DNA from 2 places in the Idiomarina sp. OT37-5b genome. Region 2 is predicted to be linked to the other one. Evidence: predicted binding sites of a transcription regulator. Region 2 holds the regulator's gene; the other holds the start of a gene.

Region 1 (9,016 bases), 1.2 Mb from region 2:
TTTCATCGGTCAAAGTTTCTGTCAGCGCCTGATAATCGGCACGGTAGGCGTCATAGTAGTCGTTTTCTGCTTCCAGATAAGCCAGTACTTGCGGATCTTTGCGCTCGTCATCACGAAGCCAGTAATAGGTATCGACGCGGTCGGCAACCGGCGACTCAACAATAAACTCTTTTTCTAAGGCATCGGGTGGAACCGGCAGTTCGGATTTATCCGCTGCCTGTGATGTGTTGTTAGTAGACTGTGCCGTTTGCTCACTACAGGCACTGACCGACAGCCCTAAAATCAGTGCAATGGTCAGCGTTAAGGTGGAACGTTTAATATCCATCAGGATCCTTCTCTTTGTTGCGATTTTGTTAAGTAATGTAACGACTTTTCAAAAAAATGAAAGCTCTGCTGCGATGACTGGAACTATTAGCGCGAGTAAGCATCCCATGATAGACTTTGCGCCGCGAAAGAGGACGATATGATGAAGCACGTTTTTGCCTGCCTTGATGGCTCAGCCTCAACTATTGCTGTCTGCGATTATGCCTGTTGGGCGGCTCAGCGGTTAAACACGCCGTTAACGTTATTTCACGTATTGGATGAACAGCGCTATCCAGCCCCCACCGATTTATCCGGACAACTTGGTTTTGGTAGTCAGGAAGCCTTACTCAATGAACTAACCGCTCTTGATGAAAAGCGCAATCGGTTGGCATTGCAGCATGGCCAAAACATGTTGGATGCCATACAACGCCGTGCCGAAGAAAATGGTCTGCAAGAAATTAGGCAACAACAGCGGCATGGCAGTCTGGTTCAGTCATTAACCGACGTCGAAGCAGACATCCGGCTGTTGGTCATCGGTCAAAAAGGTATCGACAGTAATGACAGTGTGCGCATGGGAAGTCAGCTGGAAACTGTAATCCGGGCAGTACGTCAGCCGATTCTGGTGACGCCAAAACAGTTTCGTTCACCACGCACTGTTATGTTGGCCTTTGACGGCAGCGACACGTCACGTAAAGGCGTAAAAATGTTGGCCGAAAGCCCCATTTTTAAAGGTATGCCAATACGGCTGGTAACGGTCGGTAATAACGACAACGATACCAAGGCCGCAATTGAGGCCGCCGCCAACCACTTACGCGAATACCGACACGACGTTGACTTTGATATTATTTCCGGAGCCATTGAACCGGCTTTGCATCAATATCAAAAGCAGCACAATATTGACTTGTTAGTGATGGGTGCCTACGGTCATTCACGTATGCGTCATTTGGTGTTAGGCAGCACCACGCGCAAAATGATTCAGGCATCCGACACCCCGCTATTACTTTTACGTTAAGGCTCACCATGGCTATCGATTGGCAAGATTTAGAACTCGACGACGCGTTAATTCACCCGTTATTGGAACTGGGGCTTAAAAAGCCGGCCAAAGTTCAGCAACAGACCATTCCGGTCGCACTCGACGGTCTGGATGTACTGCTCAGCTCCCCCACCGGCAGCGGCAAGACATTAGCGTTCCTGCTACCGGCATTGCAGCACCTGTTGGACTACCCGCGCCAATCACCGGGTCCGGCCAGAATTCTGGTGTTAACACCCACGCGCGAACTCGCCGAGCAGATCCATCAGCAAGCCAAAGCGTTCGAGGCCAGTACAGGGATGCGCTCGATTGTTGTTACCGGAGGCATCAATTACGGCAGCCAACTGAGCCAGTTGGAAAAATCCCACGAACTACTGATTGCCACGCCCGGCCGTTTATTGGATCTGCTACAAGCGGAACAATACGAACTGGAAAGCGTTGAATGGCTTATCATCGATGAAGCAGACCGGATGCTGGATATGGGCTTTACCAAGTCCGTCGAGGAAATTGCCCGACGTGCCCGTCACCGTCAGCAAAACATTCTTTCTTCTGCCACGCTTGCCAGCGGCGGCGTTGAGATCTTTGCTAAACGACTGCTGAATGAGCCAGAACGAATTGAAGTGCAGCCACCAAAACGCGAACGTGGTAAGATTCTGCAATACGTCTACTTGGCGGATACCGCCGAACACAAACAACAGTTATTACTGCGTACATTGTCCGAGTACGAAGGTCGTCAGATCGTGTTTGTCAAAACTCGGGAAAAAGTTGCCCAGCTTGCCGGACTTTTGCAAGCGCAACTAACGTATCCGGTACTGCATTTGCGCGGCGATCTGCCACAGGCCGAGCGCCAGCGTATTATAGAGCAGTTTAAACAGCACCCTAAGGCATTGCTGGTAGCAACAGACGTCGCCTCTCGGGGTCTGGATATCGAAGACGTTAGCGTGGTGGTAAACTTCGACTTGCCAAAACAGGCCGATACCTACGTACACCGTATTGGTCGCACCGCTCGAGCCGGCGCTAAAGGTGTCGCCGTCTCCCTGGTTGAAGCTCATGATGCACTGCTGCTAGGACGTATTGAGCGCTATACCGAGCAAAAACTGGAACGGCGTGTGTTTGATGACTTACGGCCCAAGTATAAGTTTCCTGCAACCGATAAGAAACGCAGCAAGAAGAAAAAAGCCGCGAAGAAAAACAAAAAACGCTAACTCAGTTAGCGTTTTTTTTTGTATTTCTGAACTAAAAAAACAATCGCGAAATAACCCAGTACACCCGCGCTGTCGGCCAGCCAATCATACACATCAGATCCGCGCCCCGGGATATAGCTCTGTGCCACTTCGATAAACAGACCGTACAAACCAAGCCACAAGAAGGATGCCCTCGCTGACAGGGCAAACGCCTGATGAAGGGTAAAGCTCAGTAGGAAAAACACCCCGAAATGGACGTATTTATCAATGTATGGAATACGACTGGCGCCGGTACTCGGAACCTGCCAAAAAAAGGCAATGGTGGCGCCAATCAACAGTAAAATAAAGGCTATCCGTGCCACGGTTTTTGAACGCTGTGAACGTAACAAACTTACTTCCTTTACTCAGGTTTATAGACCGAAACATTGGTATGACCAGACTCTTGCAACAGCAACGCCTGCATCTTACTCATCACGCCCTGCGAACAATACAACAGGTAATGCGTGCTGGCATCAAGTTTTACAAATTCTGACTGCAGTTTAAAAAACGGAATTTCCTTAACCTGCAGATCAACGGATAACGGCTGCTCATCAATTTCGTCCTGATTGCGGATGTCGATAATCACCCGTTCCGTGCCCTCTTCAACCGCACTCGGTTGCAGCTCTGTCTTCTCTGCTGCCTGCGCGGCGATATCGGCCATACTCAATACCTGTGCGTCATCGACAACACGCTTCAGTAAACTCATGTCCAGCTTAGCTTCTTCCGCATGCACATCATCGACAGGCGCCCGCACGGTCGGCTTAACAGAAATCACCCCGCAATACTCCGGGATCGATTTAGCCAATGGCTCGGTACCAATTTGCTTGGCAATATCGACGATCTCTTGCTTATCACGGGTAATCAGCGGCCGAAGTACCACCGCATCCGTTGCGGCATCAATAACCCGTAAGTTTGACAACGTCTGGCTCGACACCTGGCCGATCGCCTCTCCGGTCACCAATGCCTGCGCTTTTAGATAACGGGCTACCCGCTCTGCAGCTCTTAGCATTTGTCGCTTTAATACCACGCCCATAAGACCGTTATCGCAGTGGGTCAGAATATCCTCGACTACCGGCGCAAAATCAATACTCACAAATTTGATCGGGTGAGAAGAGCTATAGCGTTGCCAGAGGTAATGGCTGATTTGCCTTACTGCGACTTCGTGCGCGTCGCCGCCAAGATTAAAGAAACAAAAATGGGTACGAGCGCCGCGCCGGATAAATTCAAAGCTGGCAACACTGGAGTCGAAACCTCCGCTCATCAGGCTGACTACGGTTTCCTGCGTTGGAATTGGGAAACCGCCTAAGCCCTGCTGCCGTTTACCGACTAAGTGCACAATGTTATCGGTGATTTGAATCGGGATTTCAACGTCAGCATCCTTCAGCTGCACCCGACTGCCCTGGGTCTGTTTTAATAAATAACCTCCCAGGTATCTTTCCAGTTGCTGTGAGTTAAAGTCATGGTGGCCTTTGCGCTTTACCCGAACCGCAAAACTCTTACCATGCAACTGTTCAATCCAATGTGCACCGACCCAAGTGGCGATGCTGTCAAAATCACTGAGTTCGCGTTCCTCAACTTCGGCGAACCATGAAATCCCCGGAGTGCAAGCGAGTCCCTCTGAAATGGTGCGACGCACGTCGGTTGAGGATGCGCCAGCGTGTGCGGTGGCCGTCACTTCGATGCGATCCCAAAGCCACTTTACATAAACATCGGCATCGTCCCGGGCCAACACCTTGCGCAGATTATTCGTTAGAACCTTGCCGTGGCGTTTTCGCACCGTGCGGCTTTTAATGGTGATTTCTGCGTGTAAGCGTGCGACAAATTTCATAAACCAGACCCGTATTAACAAACAACAAAGCCGCCCCGCGCTTTGTTAAGCACATGGCGGCTTGAAAATATAGCGTTGCGTATTATACGGAATTTTATCGCTGTCGGCTATTCGACCACGTTAACGGGGTCTGACTCTTTCGCTTTGCCCTGCATAATGGCGATATCAACACGGCGGTTTTGCGCTCGGTTTTCGGCCGAGTTATTCGGTACGATCGGCTTGGTATCGGCGTACCCCATGGTCACCAGACGATCTTCCTCAAAGCCTTCGGTTTTCAGCATTTCTTCGGCAACAGCTACGGCTCGTTTTGCCGAGAGATCCCATTTCGAGGTATAGATCTCAGAAACCAGTTGCTGATTATCGGTGTGACCGGACACCGTGATTTCGCCCGGAATATCCTTCAGTGCCTCGGCAACGGCACGAATCACAGATTTAAATTGTGGTTGTAAAAATGCTGACCCTTCAGGGAACGAGCCACGTTCCCGAATACGAATAATAATTTGCTGGCCAAATTGCTCCATTTCCAACATACCGGCCTGCATTTCCTGCTGCAGTTGACGCTGAATGCGCTCCAACAACTCTTTGGTTTTTTCACTCGCGGCTTCAGAGTTACGCTCTGACTCTGCGCTTTTCTTATCGTCTTCACTTTCGGCTTGTTGACCGCCCCGCTCGGTTTGTTTACCACCGGCAAAGTCGGATTCTCCTTCCTGAAACTCCAGCATCTGCTGCGTCATTTCGACGGTTTGCTGCTGAATCGTTTCAATCGGTGTGGGTTCAGGTCGGCCGGGACGGAATTCCTGCGCAATGACGCTGGTACCTTTGGGGATATCTTTCACTTCAATTTTATTCTGTACACCCAGCGCGAACTTCATCGAGCCGGCAATCTGCTTGAACTTCAATACATCCATTTCGGAAAACGACAGCAATAACACGAAGAAACACATCAACAGTGTCATCAGATCGGCAAAGGTTGCCATCCACATCGGCAGTCCCGGTGGCGGGCATTTGCATTCTTCTTTGTCGTCTGCTGCCGCGGCCATAGTTACTCGTTTTCCTCGCTTTCACCCGCGCGTTTCGATTCTGCCAGGTAATTACGTAACATACCTTCGATAACCCGAGGGTTTTGGCCATCCTGAATGCCAAGAATGGCATCCAGAATCAATTGTTGATTGAGTTTTTCCTGTTCGGCACGCAGCAACAGTTTATTTTTTACCGGAATACAGATTACGTTCGCCATAAAGGCACCGTAGAGCGTGGTCAACAACGCAACCGCCATCGCCGGACCGATCGCCTTCGGGTCATCCATGTTGGATAACATCCCTACCAGACCGATCAAGGTACCGATCATGCCCATTGCCGGGGCGATATCACTTAACACGGTAAAGAAGCGCGCGCCCTCCTCATGGCGGGAGAAGCTCATCTGAATATCTTTTGACAGCGTCTGCCGCACCACTTCAGCATCGTGTCCATCCACCAGCATATCAATGCCCTTGCGGAAAAAGCGGTTGGGTATTTCGGCTTCTTCTAGCGCCAAGAAGCCGCCTTTGCGGGCGGAATCCGCCATTTCTACGGCCGTATCAATGAGTTCCTGAGGATGCTCGATTTTAAAAAAGAAGGCTTTTGCCATCACTTTGCCGGTGGCAAAAAACTGACCCAACGAAAAGTTGGCCAAAGTGACAAACAGTGAGCCACCCACCACGATCAAAATCGACTGCACGTTAATGAACAGGCCAATATCTCCGCTTAACACGATAGCTGCAATAACAAAGCCTATTGCACCGATAATTCCTATCAGCGTTGCGATATCCACTCAGCGTCCCCCAAAAAGTTCTTCGTTTTTACAGGCGTCTGCGGCCAGTTCCATTGCGTTCATTTTTAATCATCCCGGCGTCGCTGACAAGCGATTCCATTAAGTTCTCGCAGTAAGTTAGTCTATCATCGGCTGACATTGCTAAATCTTTATTAGATAATGGTCAGCAAACAACAGCCCAACGCACAACCTATGGCGGGAATACCATGACAGACAGTAGCAAACAGCCGTCCTTCGAACAGGCATTGCAACAACTCGAACAATTGGTTAACGAACTGGAGCAGGGTGACTTGCCGCTGGAAGAGTCGCTGAAGAAATTTGAACAGGCCATCGCACTTTCTCGTGCCAGCCAAGCGCAGTTGCAGCAGGCTGAGCACAAAGTCAAACTGTTGATCGAACAAAATGGCGAACAACAATTGCAGTCTCAAGAGGCGAATGAGTGAGTATTAAAGCCGTTACCGAAGCGGTGCGCTCACAAGTTGACGCCGCACTTGAGCAGCGTTTACGTGAGGCCAGTATCGACGCGTCTCTGGCAGACGCGATGCGCTATGGTGCCCTGCTCGGTGGCAAACGCATTCGCCCGTATTTAACCTTAACGATTGCCGACATTTGCAGTGCCGATAAAGCGGCTGCATTGGATGTGGCCTGTGCGGTTGAATGTATCCATGCGTATTCGTTAATCCACGACGATCTGCCGGCCATGGATGATGACGACCTGCGCCGCGGCAAACCGACTTGTCACATTGCCTTTGATGAGGCGACCGCAATTCTCGCCGGCGATGCCTTGCAAACGCTGGCTTTCGAATTACTCAGCGCTGCGCCGCTTGCGGCAGTACCGGCGCAACGCCAGCTTGAGATCATTCGTATATTGGCCGCCGCCAGCGGTGGCAACGGTATGTGCGGAGGGCAGGCGCTGGATTTGGCGGCTACTCATCAATCGTTATCGGAGTCCGCACTGGAGCGCGTCCACCGTCATAAAACCGGAGCGCTAATCCGTGCCAGTGCCGAGCTTGGGGTGCTTTGCGGCAAGGAACAAGCACAGCCCTACCGGTCGGCATTTGCGCAATTCGCCGATGCGCTCGGGCTGGCGTTTCAAATCCAGGATGACATCCTTGATGTCACGGCCAGCACCGAAACACTGGGGAAACCTCAAGGTTCCGACGAGCAAGCCGAAAAATCGACCTATGTTAAGTTGCTGGGGCTTGACGGAGCCCGGCAAAAACTGCTGTTATTGCACCAACAAGCACTACAGTCGCTAGCTGATATACCGTACAATACCCAGCAACTGGAACAATTCTCGACGGTCCTGCTGACGCGGGATCACTGATATAAAGAGCACTATGACAACACTTCTGGACCGTATCGAACTGCCATCGGATCTTCGTCGTATCCCTAAATCGCAACTGCAACAGGTTTGCAGTGAAGTTCGTCAATTCTTACTTAACTCAGTAAGCAAAAGCAGCGGTCACCTGGCCTCAGGCCTTGGCACCGTAGAACTCACGGTTGCTCTGCATTACGTTTACAATACACCGGAAGACAAGTTGGTGTGGGATGTTGGTCACCAGGCCTACCCTCATAAGATTCTGACCGGACGTAAACATCAATTACATACCATTCGCCAAAAAGACGGCTTACACCCATTTCCGTGGCGTGAAGAAAGCCCTTACGATGTGTTATCTGTCGGTCACTCCAGCACATCCATATCAGCCGCTTTGGGAATGGCCGTAGCCGCTGAACGCAGAGGCAGCCGCGAAAAAGTTGTGTCCATCATCGGTGACGGCGCGATAACCGCGGGGATGGCGTTTGAGGCAATGAATCACGCCGGTGACATTAAGCCAAATATGTTGGTGATTCTGAATGATAACGACATGTCGATTTCAGAAAACGTCGGTGCGCTCAACCGGCATTTTGCACGGCTTTTATCCGGTAAAGTCTATACCTCGCTGCGTGAGCAAGGGAAAAAACTGCTGAAGCCACTACCGCAGATCCACCACCTCGCCAGCCGTGCGGAAGAGCACATGAAAGGTATGATGGCTCCCGGCACCATTTTTGAGGAGCTTGGCTTTAATTACATCGGCCCGATTGACGGTCACAACGTCGACGAATTGGTGGAAACCCTGACCAATATGCGTGATCTCAGCGGTCCGCAATTGCTGCATATCGTGACGCAAAAAGGGAAAGGTTACCGTCCCGCCGAAAATGACCCGATCGGTTATCATGGCGTGCCAAAATTTGACCCGAAATCGACTCAACTACCGGTTAAACCTCCGGGTATACCATCCTACTCCGATATTTTCGGCCAATGGTTATGCGACCAAGCCAAACATGACCGTCAACTGATGGCCATCACGCCGGCCATGCGTGAAGGATCCGGTATGGTCGAGTTTTCAAAACGCTATCCGGAACAATACTTCGATGTTGCGATAGCCGAACAACACAGTGTGACCTATGCGGCAGGACTTGCGATAGCAGGCATGAAACCGGTTGTTGCCATTTACTCGACGTTTTTACAGCGTGGATACGATCAACTCATTCATGATGTCGCTTTGCAAAATCTGGATGTCCTCTTTGCGATTGACCGTGCCGGTATTGTCGGTGCTGACGGGCCAACGCATCAGGGCGCTTTTGACATCAGTTATCTGCGTTGCATTCCGAATATGGTGGTAATGACTCCAAGTGATGAGCAAGAATGCCGTGACATGTTGCAGACAGGCTATGAATACCGAGGCCCTGCCGCTGTCCGTTATCCTCGCGGTAGTGGTGTAGGCATTGAGTTGCGTGAGCAGGACCAGCCACTCGCTATTGGCAAAGCCAAACCAGTG
Region 2 (9,016 bases):
GACGGTACTGAGCTGCCGGGCATTGTCCGCAAAATCAATGGTCCAACCGTTACCATCGATTTTAATCACCCGCTGGCCGGCCAGACGGTGATTTTTGATGTCGAAATTATCAGTGTTGAGCCTTAATGGCGTTAATCGCGCCAGTTGCTGAAGGCTCCGGAGGAATTATGCAAATACTGTTAGCCAACCCACGCGGGTTTTGTGCCGGTGTTGACCGCGCCATTACCATCGTTGAACGTGCGCTGGAAATTTTTGAACCGCCGATATATGTGCGCCACGAAGTGGTGCATAACAAATACGTGGTGAATTCATTAAAAGACGCAGGCGCAGTATTTGTCGAAGAGCTGGACGAAGTGCCTGACGACGCCATTGTCATTTTCAGTGCGCACGGGGTGTCGCAGGCGGTACGTCAAAACGCCAAAGACCGTGGTCTGAAAGTGTTTGACGCCACTTGCCCACTGGTGACCAAAGTGCATATGGAAGTCACCCGTGCCAGCCGCAAAGGGCATGAGTGCGTATTAATCGGCCACGCCGGCCATCCGGAAGTCGAAGGTACCATGGGCCAGTACGCCAATCCTAACGGTGGCATGTACCTGGTTGAATCGCCGGACGATGTGGCGACGTTGCAGGTGAAAGATCCCGACAACCTGCATTACATGAGTCAGACCACGCTGTCGGTCGATGACACTGCGGATGTTATCGACGCCTTAAGAGCGCGCTTTCCGAACATTCAGGGACCGCGCAAGGATGATATTTGCTACGCCACCCAAAACCGCCAGGACGCGGTACGCGAACTGGCCGGCGAAGCTGACGTGATGCTGGTGGTCGGCGCCAGCAACAGTTCAAATTCAAATCGCCTGCGCGAGTTGTCGGAAAAAATGGGCACTCCGGCCTATTTGATCGACGACGCGAGTTGCATCGACCGCAGTTGGCTTGACGGCAAACAACGCATCGCCGTCACCGCCGGCGCTTCAGCTCCGGAAGTTTTGGTGAAATCAGTCATCGACCAATTACGCGACTGGGGCGGCGAGACCGTCACCGAACGCGAAGGCCGAGCCGAAAACATCACCTTCTCCATCCCGCCGGACTTGCGCCCGTAGCTTGCGGCTTTCGTAGCTTGCGCCTCTGGCGCAAGAACTCTTTGCCGCTGTAGCGGCGGCTAGTTCTGCCTTTACCGTGTCAGAATAAACCGCAGGCTATAGGCGTCAGCGGATAGGGTTAGAACAGCTCGGTGCGCGTCGATGACATCGAGTTGCCAGTCTATTTCCATTGCTTCAACTGAAACGCTACCTTCACGCCATTGCGCTGCGATATCGGCATGTAACGTCATCATGGCTTCGACCCGCTCCGCTCGTTGTTGCACCTTAAGTTGTGTCGCCAGGGCGGTTTGTAGTGCATATAAACTACTGGGGAGCCACAGGGCGAAAATCGCGGCGGCTACCAATACCTCCAGTAGTGAAAATCCATCATTCCTTTTCAAGCTGCGCATAATAGGCCTGCTGGCGCACAAATTGCTGCTCGTTACGCTGCTTGAGTAATAGCCACTGCCGGTGTTGTTGCGCCTGCAGCGCCTGTGCCTGAAACAGCAACCCTGCCAGCGCCATCGAGCTGAGCGCGGTGAGCGTCACCACCGTCATTAACACTGCCAGCCCGCGCTGGTGACGAAGATTAGCGCGCAACATGCAGAACCACCTCGCGCTTAAAGGCATGATAACTGTCATCGCGCGGCGACTTAGCTGTCAGTGCCAGCTTAAGTAACGCCGCCGCAGCGGTTGGGGTTAACTGCATAACCAGCTCGTCGACGGCAATATCATGGTAATGGCTCAGACTTTGCCAGCCACGCTCAGGGCAATGAGGGGCGAGGGTGTGGCGCTGTACCTGACGGTTTTTAACCCGATAGGCTAACAGCCGGCCGTCGTGCTGTGGCAGCAAATAGCAACGACCGCTTAATGCGATGGCGTCGGGGTTGGCATTGGCAGCATCTTGGGCGATCTGTTCAATCAGTGACTGTGCTGTTAAAAAAGCCTTGGTCGATTCGCCTGACCCCAGTTGCTGGCCCAACTGCCAGGCCCAGGTCTGCTGCACCGCGAGCACCACCAGCAAGCCCAGCGAAGCGGCGACCATCATTTCCAGTAAGCTCGCTCCGTTCTGACAACGCCTTAACATGGCCGCAACCCGCTAAGCCGTTGCCCAGCCGACTGACAGCGACGAATCCGGCCAAGCCCGCTGATAATAATCTTTACTGCATAACCGCCGTTACGCAACTCCAGGCTGCCGGCCCGGGCAAAACCGCTGGCTCCTTCAAAACTCAGCGGCGCACCGGCATAAAAGTTATGCGTCAACAGCAACCGCGGCGGCAGCTCCGTTGCCAACGACGCCAAATCCACCGTAACCGAACGGTCTTCAGCCATCGCAAAAGCCTTACGTTGTTGCAGTAACAACATCACCCGTTCACTCCATACCGCCATCTGCACCCGCTCCGAGGTCTGCTGTAACCCCGGCATCCCCGCCGCCAGCAAGAACGCCACCACCACCATCGACACCAATAACTCAAGCAAACTAAAGCCCATCACAACACCGCCCAAAACCACCCAGTTTAGCCACCTTGGGCCAAACGCCCATTGCACGGTAACGGATAAATTCGTACGCGATATCGGCTTCGATGGGCCCGCCGTCAAAAGCCTCGGCGAAGCCGAAAAAAGCCGTGCCGAAGGCACAAACAGCCGCGCGAAGCGCAAGCTGGCATGTATCTTGAATAAACAACCCCAGATTCAAACTTTTGACGCGAGAAACGAAGTATGGCGAGTGGTGCGGAACGGCTTAACAGCGTAAAAGCATTTGCACAGAATAACTCCTATTTAATCAAAGGTTTCGGTACCCCCCTGGCGGTGATGGCGATACTGGCGATGGTGGTGTTGCCGATCCCGGCGATGATCCTGGATATATTATTCTCGTTTTCCATCACCCTGTCGCTGGTGGTGATGCTGGTTGCGGTTTATACCCAGCGACCACTGGACTTTGCGGCGTTTCCGACGGTGCTGCTGATCGCCACCGTCCTGCGCTTGTCGCTCAACGTCGCCTCCACCCGTATTGTATTGCTCGAAGGTCACAACGGTCCGGGCGCTGCCGGTAGCGTTATCGAAGCCTTTGGTAGCGTGGTGATCGGCGGTAACTACACCGTCGGTTTGGTGGTGTTCGCCATTCTCGTTATCATCAACTTCGTGGTTATCACCAAGGGTGCCGGACGTATCTCTGAAGTCACCGCACGTTTTACCCTTGACGCCATGCCGGGCAAACAAATGGCCATTGACGCCGACCTGAACGCCGGTTTGATCAACCAGGAAGAAGCCAAACAGCGTCGTCAGGACGTTACCCGCGAGGCGGACTTCTACGGTTCAATGGACGGTGCCAGTAAATTCGTTAAAGGCGATGCCATCGCCGGTATTCTGATCCTGCTGATTAACATCATCGGCGGCTTCCTGATTGGGATGATCCAACATGGTCTGAGCTTCGGCGAAGCCATCGAGGTTTACACCCTGCTGACCATTGGTGACGGTTTGGTCGCGCAAATCCCGGCACTGTTACTGTCGGTTGCCACCGCTATCATCATCACCCGCGAAAACGACACCAAAGACATGGGCGACGCGGTGGTGTTTCAGTTGGTCGACAACCCCCGTGTCCTGGTGATTGCCAGTGCCGTGTTGTTTGCGCTGGGCGTGATCCCGGGCATGCCACACCTGGCGTTTTTAAGCATGTCGGCGGTACTGGCCGGCGCCGCTTACTTCAAAATCAAGAAAAGCGAAACTCAGGAAGGTGAGCTGGTCGAAAAAGAGCAGCAGGAGCAAAAACAACAGCAAGTCCAAAAAGAGCTCAGCTGGGACGACGTGCGCCATGTCGATACCCTGGGTCTGGAAGTGGGTTATCGTCTGATCCCGTTAGTCGACAAGTCGCAGGGCGGCGAGCTGTTGTCGCGCATCAAGGGTGTGCGTAAGAAGCAGTCGCAGGAATTCGGCTTTCTGGTACCTTCGGTGCACATTCGCGACAACCTCGATTTAGGCCCGAACAGCTACCGCATTACCATGATGGGCGTCACCATGGGCGAAGCCGAGATCCGTCACGACTGGGAACTGGCGATTAACCCGGGTCAGGTGTTCGGCGAACTGGACGGTGAAAAGACCAAAGATCCGGCCTTTGGCCTGGATGCGGTGTGGATCCGCCCGGAACAGCGTGAACACGCGCAAACGCTGGGTTACACCGTGGTGGACGCGGCGACGGTGGTGGCAACTCACCTAAGCCAAATCGTCACCAACCACGCGTCACAGTTGCTGGGTCACGAAGAAGCGCAGGAACTGCTCGATCGCCTTGGCCGCAGCCATCCGAAACTGGTCGAAGGGCTGGTACCGGATATGCTGTCGCTGGGCAATTTTGTCAAAGTGCTGCAAAACCTGCTCGATGAGGGCATCGCCATCCGCGATATGCGTACCATCGTACAGACCCTGGTGGAATACGCACCACGGAGTCAAGATCCTGACGTTCTCACCGCCGCCGTGCGCATCGCCCTGCGTCGTCTGATCGTGCAGGATATCTCGGAGGGCGCGCCAGAACTGCCGGTTATCACGTTAGCACCAGAGTTGGAACAGATGTTGCATCAGTCTTTGCAAGCCGCCGGTAATGACGGTAATCAGCAAGGTGCAGGCATCGAACCCGGCCTTGCAGAACGGTTACAGGAATCATTACGCGACGTACATCAGCAACAGGAAATGAACGGAGAACCGTCGGTGTTGCTGACCTCGGGGCTACTGCGCTCGACCATGGCACGCTTTGCCCGTCACGCGACAGATGGCATGAGAGTACTGAGTTATCAGGAAATCCCCGATGATAAACAAATTCGGATCGTCAGCTCTATCGGTGGAAACCAAACCGTGGGCCAGAATAGTTAGGATGGGAGTCGCTTGTGAAAATTAAACGCTTTTTTGCCGAAGATATGCGCCGCGCATTGCTGCAGGTAAAAGAAACCCTGGGCCCGGACGCCGTGATCATGTCGAATAAAAAGGTCAACGGTGGCATCGAAATCGTCGCCGCCGTCGACCCCGACGCCCAACAACCCGAACCTGCACCAGCACCAGAGGTTGCGACTGCGAAGCAGGAGCCCACCCCAGCCAGCTCCCTCGCCGAACTCCTCCAACGCCAAGCAGCGAGTGCCGAAGGCACAAGCCACCCCGTAGGTCGCGCCTTTGGCGCGACAGCAAGCGCAAGTGCCGAAGGCACAAGCGCGCCAAACCAGCAAGCAAGCGACGAAGGAGCGCGCGCCCAGCAAGCGGCAACGCCGCGCCAAGCAAGCCCACAGGGCGCCGAGCAAGCCCCGCAGGGGCGCCAAGCGCTCGGGGATGACATCCCCGAGCACGTCAGTGGCGGCAGTGCTGCTGAAATCGCCGAATTAAAAGCCCAGATCCGCGGCATCAAAGACCTGTTGCAACATCAGCTAAGCGGCCTGATGAAGCAAGAAATCGAGCGCGAAGAACCCATCCGTGCCATGCTCACCAAACGTTTGATGGGCATGGGTCTGAGCGAACGCATCGCCGATCAGATCGCCTGTTTCATTCCCGAAGGCGGCGAAGACGACGACAGCTGGGAGCAATGCCTGCAATTACTGGAAGGTCAGCTCAATACCACCGCTGACGATATTTTGACGCGTGGCGGCGCGGTGGCCTTGGTAGGCCCGACCGGTGTCGGCAAAACCACGACCATTGCCAAGCTGGCAGCACGTTACGCGCAGCGTCACGGCGCTGACAAAGTGGCGCTGATCACCACCGACACCTTCCGTATTGGTGCCAGTGAACAATTACAGACCTATGGACGTATCCTGGGTTGTCCGGTAAAAATTGCCAATAACGCCAAAGAGTTGGCCGATGCGTTACTGACGCTGCGCGATAAATCACTGATCCTGATCGACACCGCCGGCATGGGCCAGCGTGATAAACGCCTGAACGACCAACTGGCCACGTTACTGCACAATAACCGTCTGCGTATTCGCCCATATCTGGTATTATCAGCAACGTCACAAACGCAGGTACTGAATGACGCCGTCAAACAGTTTAAAACACTGCCGTTAAGTGGCTGTATTTTTACCAAACTGGACGAATGCCTGAGTCTGGGTGAGAGCATCAGTGTTGCCATCGAGCATGGCATGGCGGTAAGTTATCTAACCAACGGCCAGCAAGTACCGGAAGACATCAAAGTGGCGGACGCCCATTTTCTGGTGAACGAAGCTGAGCGCTTGTATGACAAAAGCATTTGTTCGAACATGACAGAGATGCCAAAATCGTACTGGCACACGAGTATTAACTAAAGAAGTAGCGCGCACATGGATCAAGCAAGTGGCTTAAGAAGAATGAAACAGTCAAAGATCAAAGTAATTGCAGTCACCGGAGGCAAGGGCGGCGTGGGTAAAACCAACGTGTCGCTGAATATGGCGATTGCAATGGCGCAGCAGGGTAAGCGCGTCTTGGTCTTAGACGCCGATCTGGGGTTAGCAAACGTTGACGTCATGTTGGGCCTCAGAGTGCGTAAAAACCTTTCTCATGTGCTCGACGGTACTGCCGATTTGCGGGACATCCTGGTGGAAGGGCCGGCGGGCATCCAAATCGTACCGGCCACTTCAGGTACGCGCACCATGGTCGAGTTGACCGAGCGTGAAAACGCCAGCCTGATCCAGGCATTCAGTGAGCTTCAGGGCGATTTTGATGTCTTGATCGTCGATACCGCCGCCGGTATTGGCAACACGGTGGTCAGCTTTGCGCGGGCATCCCAGGACGTTATCGTGGTGGTCTGTGACGAACCGACGTCAATTACCGATGCGTACGCGTTGATGAAAGTATTGAGTCGCGACCAGGGTGTGTTTAAGTTTAAGGTGGTTGCCAATATGGTACGCAACCTCCGTGACGGCCAGGTGCTGTTTAATAAATTGACAAAAGTCACCGATCGATTTTTGGATGTCGCGTTAGAATTGTCCGCTATTATTCCGTTTGACGAAAACCTGCGTCAGGCGGTCAGAAAGCAAAAGGCGATGGTCGTGGCGCACCCGAAATCACCCGCATCGTTGGCGATAAAAGCGCTGGCGAAGAAGGCCCTGGGCTGGCCAATCCCTGCCCAAGCAGGTGGCCACATGGAATTTTTCCTTGAACAATTAATAACTTCTGCCGATAACAGATCTAAGCAGGATGTTGCCAATGAATAAAGCAGCTGTGTACAGTGCGCATGCCGACAACCGTCAGGCCATTATCGAGAAGCATACCGGTCTGGTTAAGCGCATTGCGCACCACATGATGGCGCGATTGCCGGCCAGTGTGCAAATCGACGACCTGATCCAGTCGGGCATGATTGGTTTACTGGAAGCGGCACGAAATTTTGACGGCAGCAAAGGGGCCAGCTTTGAAACCTTTGCCGGCATTCGTATTCGCGGTGCGATGCTTGACGAAATTCGCCGGGGAGACTGGGCGCCGCGCTCCGTACACCGAAACCATCGGCGGGTACTGGAAGCCATTCGGCAGGTTGAGAACGAAACCGGCCGTGATGCCAAAGACGTAGAAGTAGCGGCACAATTGGAGCTGTCGCTGGACGAGTATCATGCTATCTTGCGTGATGTAAACTCGGGACGCATCATCGGTATTGAAGACCTCGGGGTGTCAGAAGATGCGATCATACCCGAGCAGGTAACCGGCGCGCATTACGAGCCGCAACGGGATGTCGAGAACGATGCCTTTCATCGGGCGTTGGCTGAAACCATTTCGTCATTACCTGAACGTGAAGCTTTGGTGCTTTCGTTGTATTATGATGAAGAACTGAACTTAAAAGAGATTGGCGAAGTACTCAGTGTGAGTGAATCGCGAGTCAGTCAAATTCATAGTCAAGCCATGCTGCGCCTTAAGTCGCGTATGCAGAGTTGGGTTGAATAATTTGTGGTAATCGAGAGCCTCAGTGGAGGGAGCTTTGGATAAAAATATGAAAATTCTTGTTGTTGATGATTTTTCAACAATGAGACGAATCATCAAAAACTTACTGCGCGATTTGGGCTTCACCAACATCCAGGAAGCCGACGACGGTAATACCGCGCTGCCCATGTTGCAACAAGGTGACTTTGACTTTGTCGTAACAGACTGGAATATGCCGGGTATGCAAGGCATCGATTTGCTCAAAGAGATTCGCAAAGACGATAAATTGTCACACCTGCCAGTGTTGATGGTAACGGCAGAAGCCAAACGCGAGCAGATCATCCAGGCCGCACAGGCCGGCGTCAACGGATACATCGTGAAACCTTTTACCGCTGCGACGCTAAAAGAAAAACTCGATAAGATCTTCGAACGCATTAGCTAACAGGGCGAGCTATCATGACAGAGCATGCCCACGACATTTCGTTAGAGCAAGCCAAAGAACTGGTTGCCTTACTGGAAGCCGGTCAGCAGAAACGAGCCAACGAAATGCTCGACGAAGTGTACAATCGGCGCAACGACAAACTGTTTACTTCGGTAGGACAGTTAACGCGTGACCTCCACGAAGCGCTGCAGGATTTTCAGTTGGACCCCCGCATTGTGCAACTGACTGAAGACGAACTGCCCGACGCACAGAATCGTCTGCAATACGTCATTCAAAAAACCGAAGATGCCGCCAACCGCACCATGGATGCCGTGGAAGCTTGTTTGCCGATGGCAGATGACATGCATCAAAAAATCGAGCAATTAATGCCGAAATGGCAACAACTTATGGACAATAACATTGAGTTGTCTGAGTTTAAGTCGTTGTGCCACGGCGTTGACGACGTACTTAGGTCGTGTGGGCAGAACATGCCGCAGATCCACGGCTTGATGACGGAAGTATTAATGGCTCAGGATTATCAGGACATTACCGGTCAGGTCATCCGCCGTGTCATCCAGTTGGTTGAGGACGTCGAAAAGAACCTGATTGAGTTACTGAAGCTGTTTGGCGACGAAGCGAAAAAAGGTGCTAAGAAAGCGCCGCA

Evidence for each region. Region 2 encodes FliA, which starts transcription of late flagellar genes. Its sites were predicted from a motif close to CTAAAGNTNNNNNNNNNNNNGCCGATA; they were not measured.
Region 1: the regulator FliA is predicted to act here: its motif matches at 6,321-6,347, upstream of pomA (flagellar motor protein PomA).

Annotation. Positions count from the first base shown of each region.
Region 1 is NZ_CP027188.1:2,332,763-2,341,778, forward strand. Features, by position in the region: gene C5610_RS11040 (S9 family peptidase) at 1-325, opposite strand, end outside; gene C5610_RS11045 (universal stress protein) at 464-1,315, shown strand; gene srmB (ATP-dependent RNA helicase SrmB) at 1,324-2,538, shown strand; gene C5610_RS11055 (VanZ family protein) at 2,544-2,906, opposite strand; gene thiI (tRNA uracil 4-sulfurtransferase ThiI) at 2,918-4,384, opposite strand; gene C5610_RS11065 (flagellar motor protein MotB) at 4,492-5,424, opposite strand; gene pomA (flagellar motor protein PomA) at 5,427-6,194, opposite strand; gene C5610_RS11075 (exodeoxyribonuclease VII small subunit) at 6,401-6,637, shown strand; gene ispA ((2E,6E)-farnesyl diphosphate synthase) at 6,634-7,521, shown strand; gene dxs (1-deoxy-D-xylulose-5-phosphate synthase) at 7,535-9,016, shown strand, end outside.
Region 2 is NZ_CP027188.1:686,922-695,937, forward strand. Features, by position in the region: gene fkpB (FKBP-type peptidyl-prolyl cis-trans isomerase) at 1-126, shown strand, start outside; gene ispH (4-hydroxy-3-methylbut-2-enyl diphosphate reductase) at 168-1,100, shown strand; gene C5610_RS03085 (type II secretion system protein J) at 1,172-1,489, opposite strand; gene C5610_RS03090 (Type II secretion pathway-like protein) at 1,467-1,682, opposite strand; gene C5610_RS03095 (hypothetical protein) at 1,669-2,166, opposite strand; gene C5610_RS03100 (prepilin-type N-terminal cleavage/methylation domain-containing protein) at 2,160-2,573, opposite strand; gene flhA (flagellar biosynthesis protein FlhA) at 2,799-4,940, shown strand; gene flhF (flagellar biosynthesis protein FlhF) at 4,955-6,349, shown strand; gene C5610_RS03120 (MinD/ParA family protein) at 6,365-7,237, shown strand; gene C5610_RS03125 (RNA polymerase sigma factor FliA) at 7,230-7,955, shown strand; gene cheY (chemotaxis response regulator CheY) at 7,990-8,373, shown strand; gene C5610_RS03135 (protein phosphatase CheZ) at 8,388-9,016, shown strand, end outside.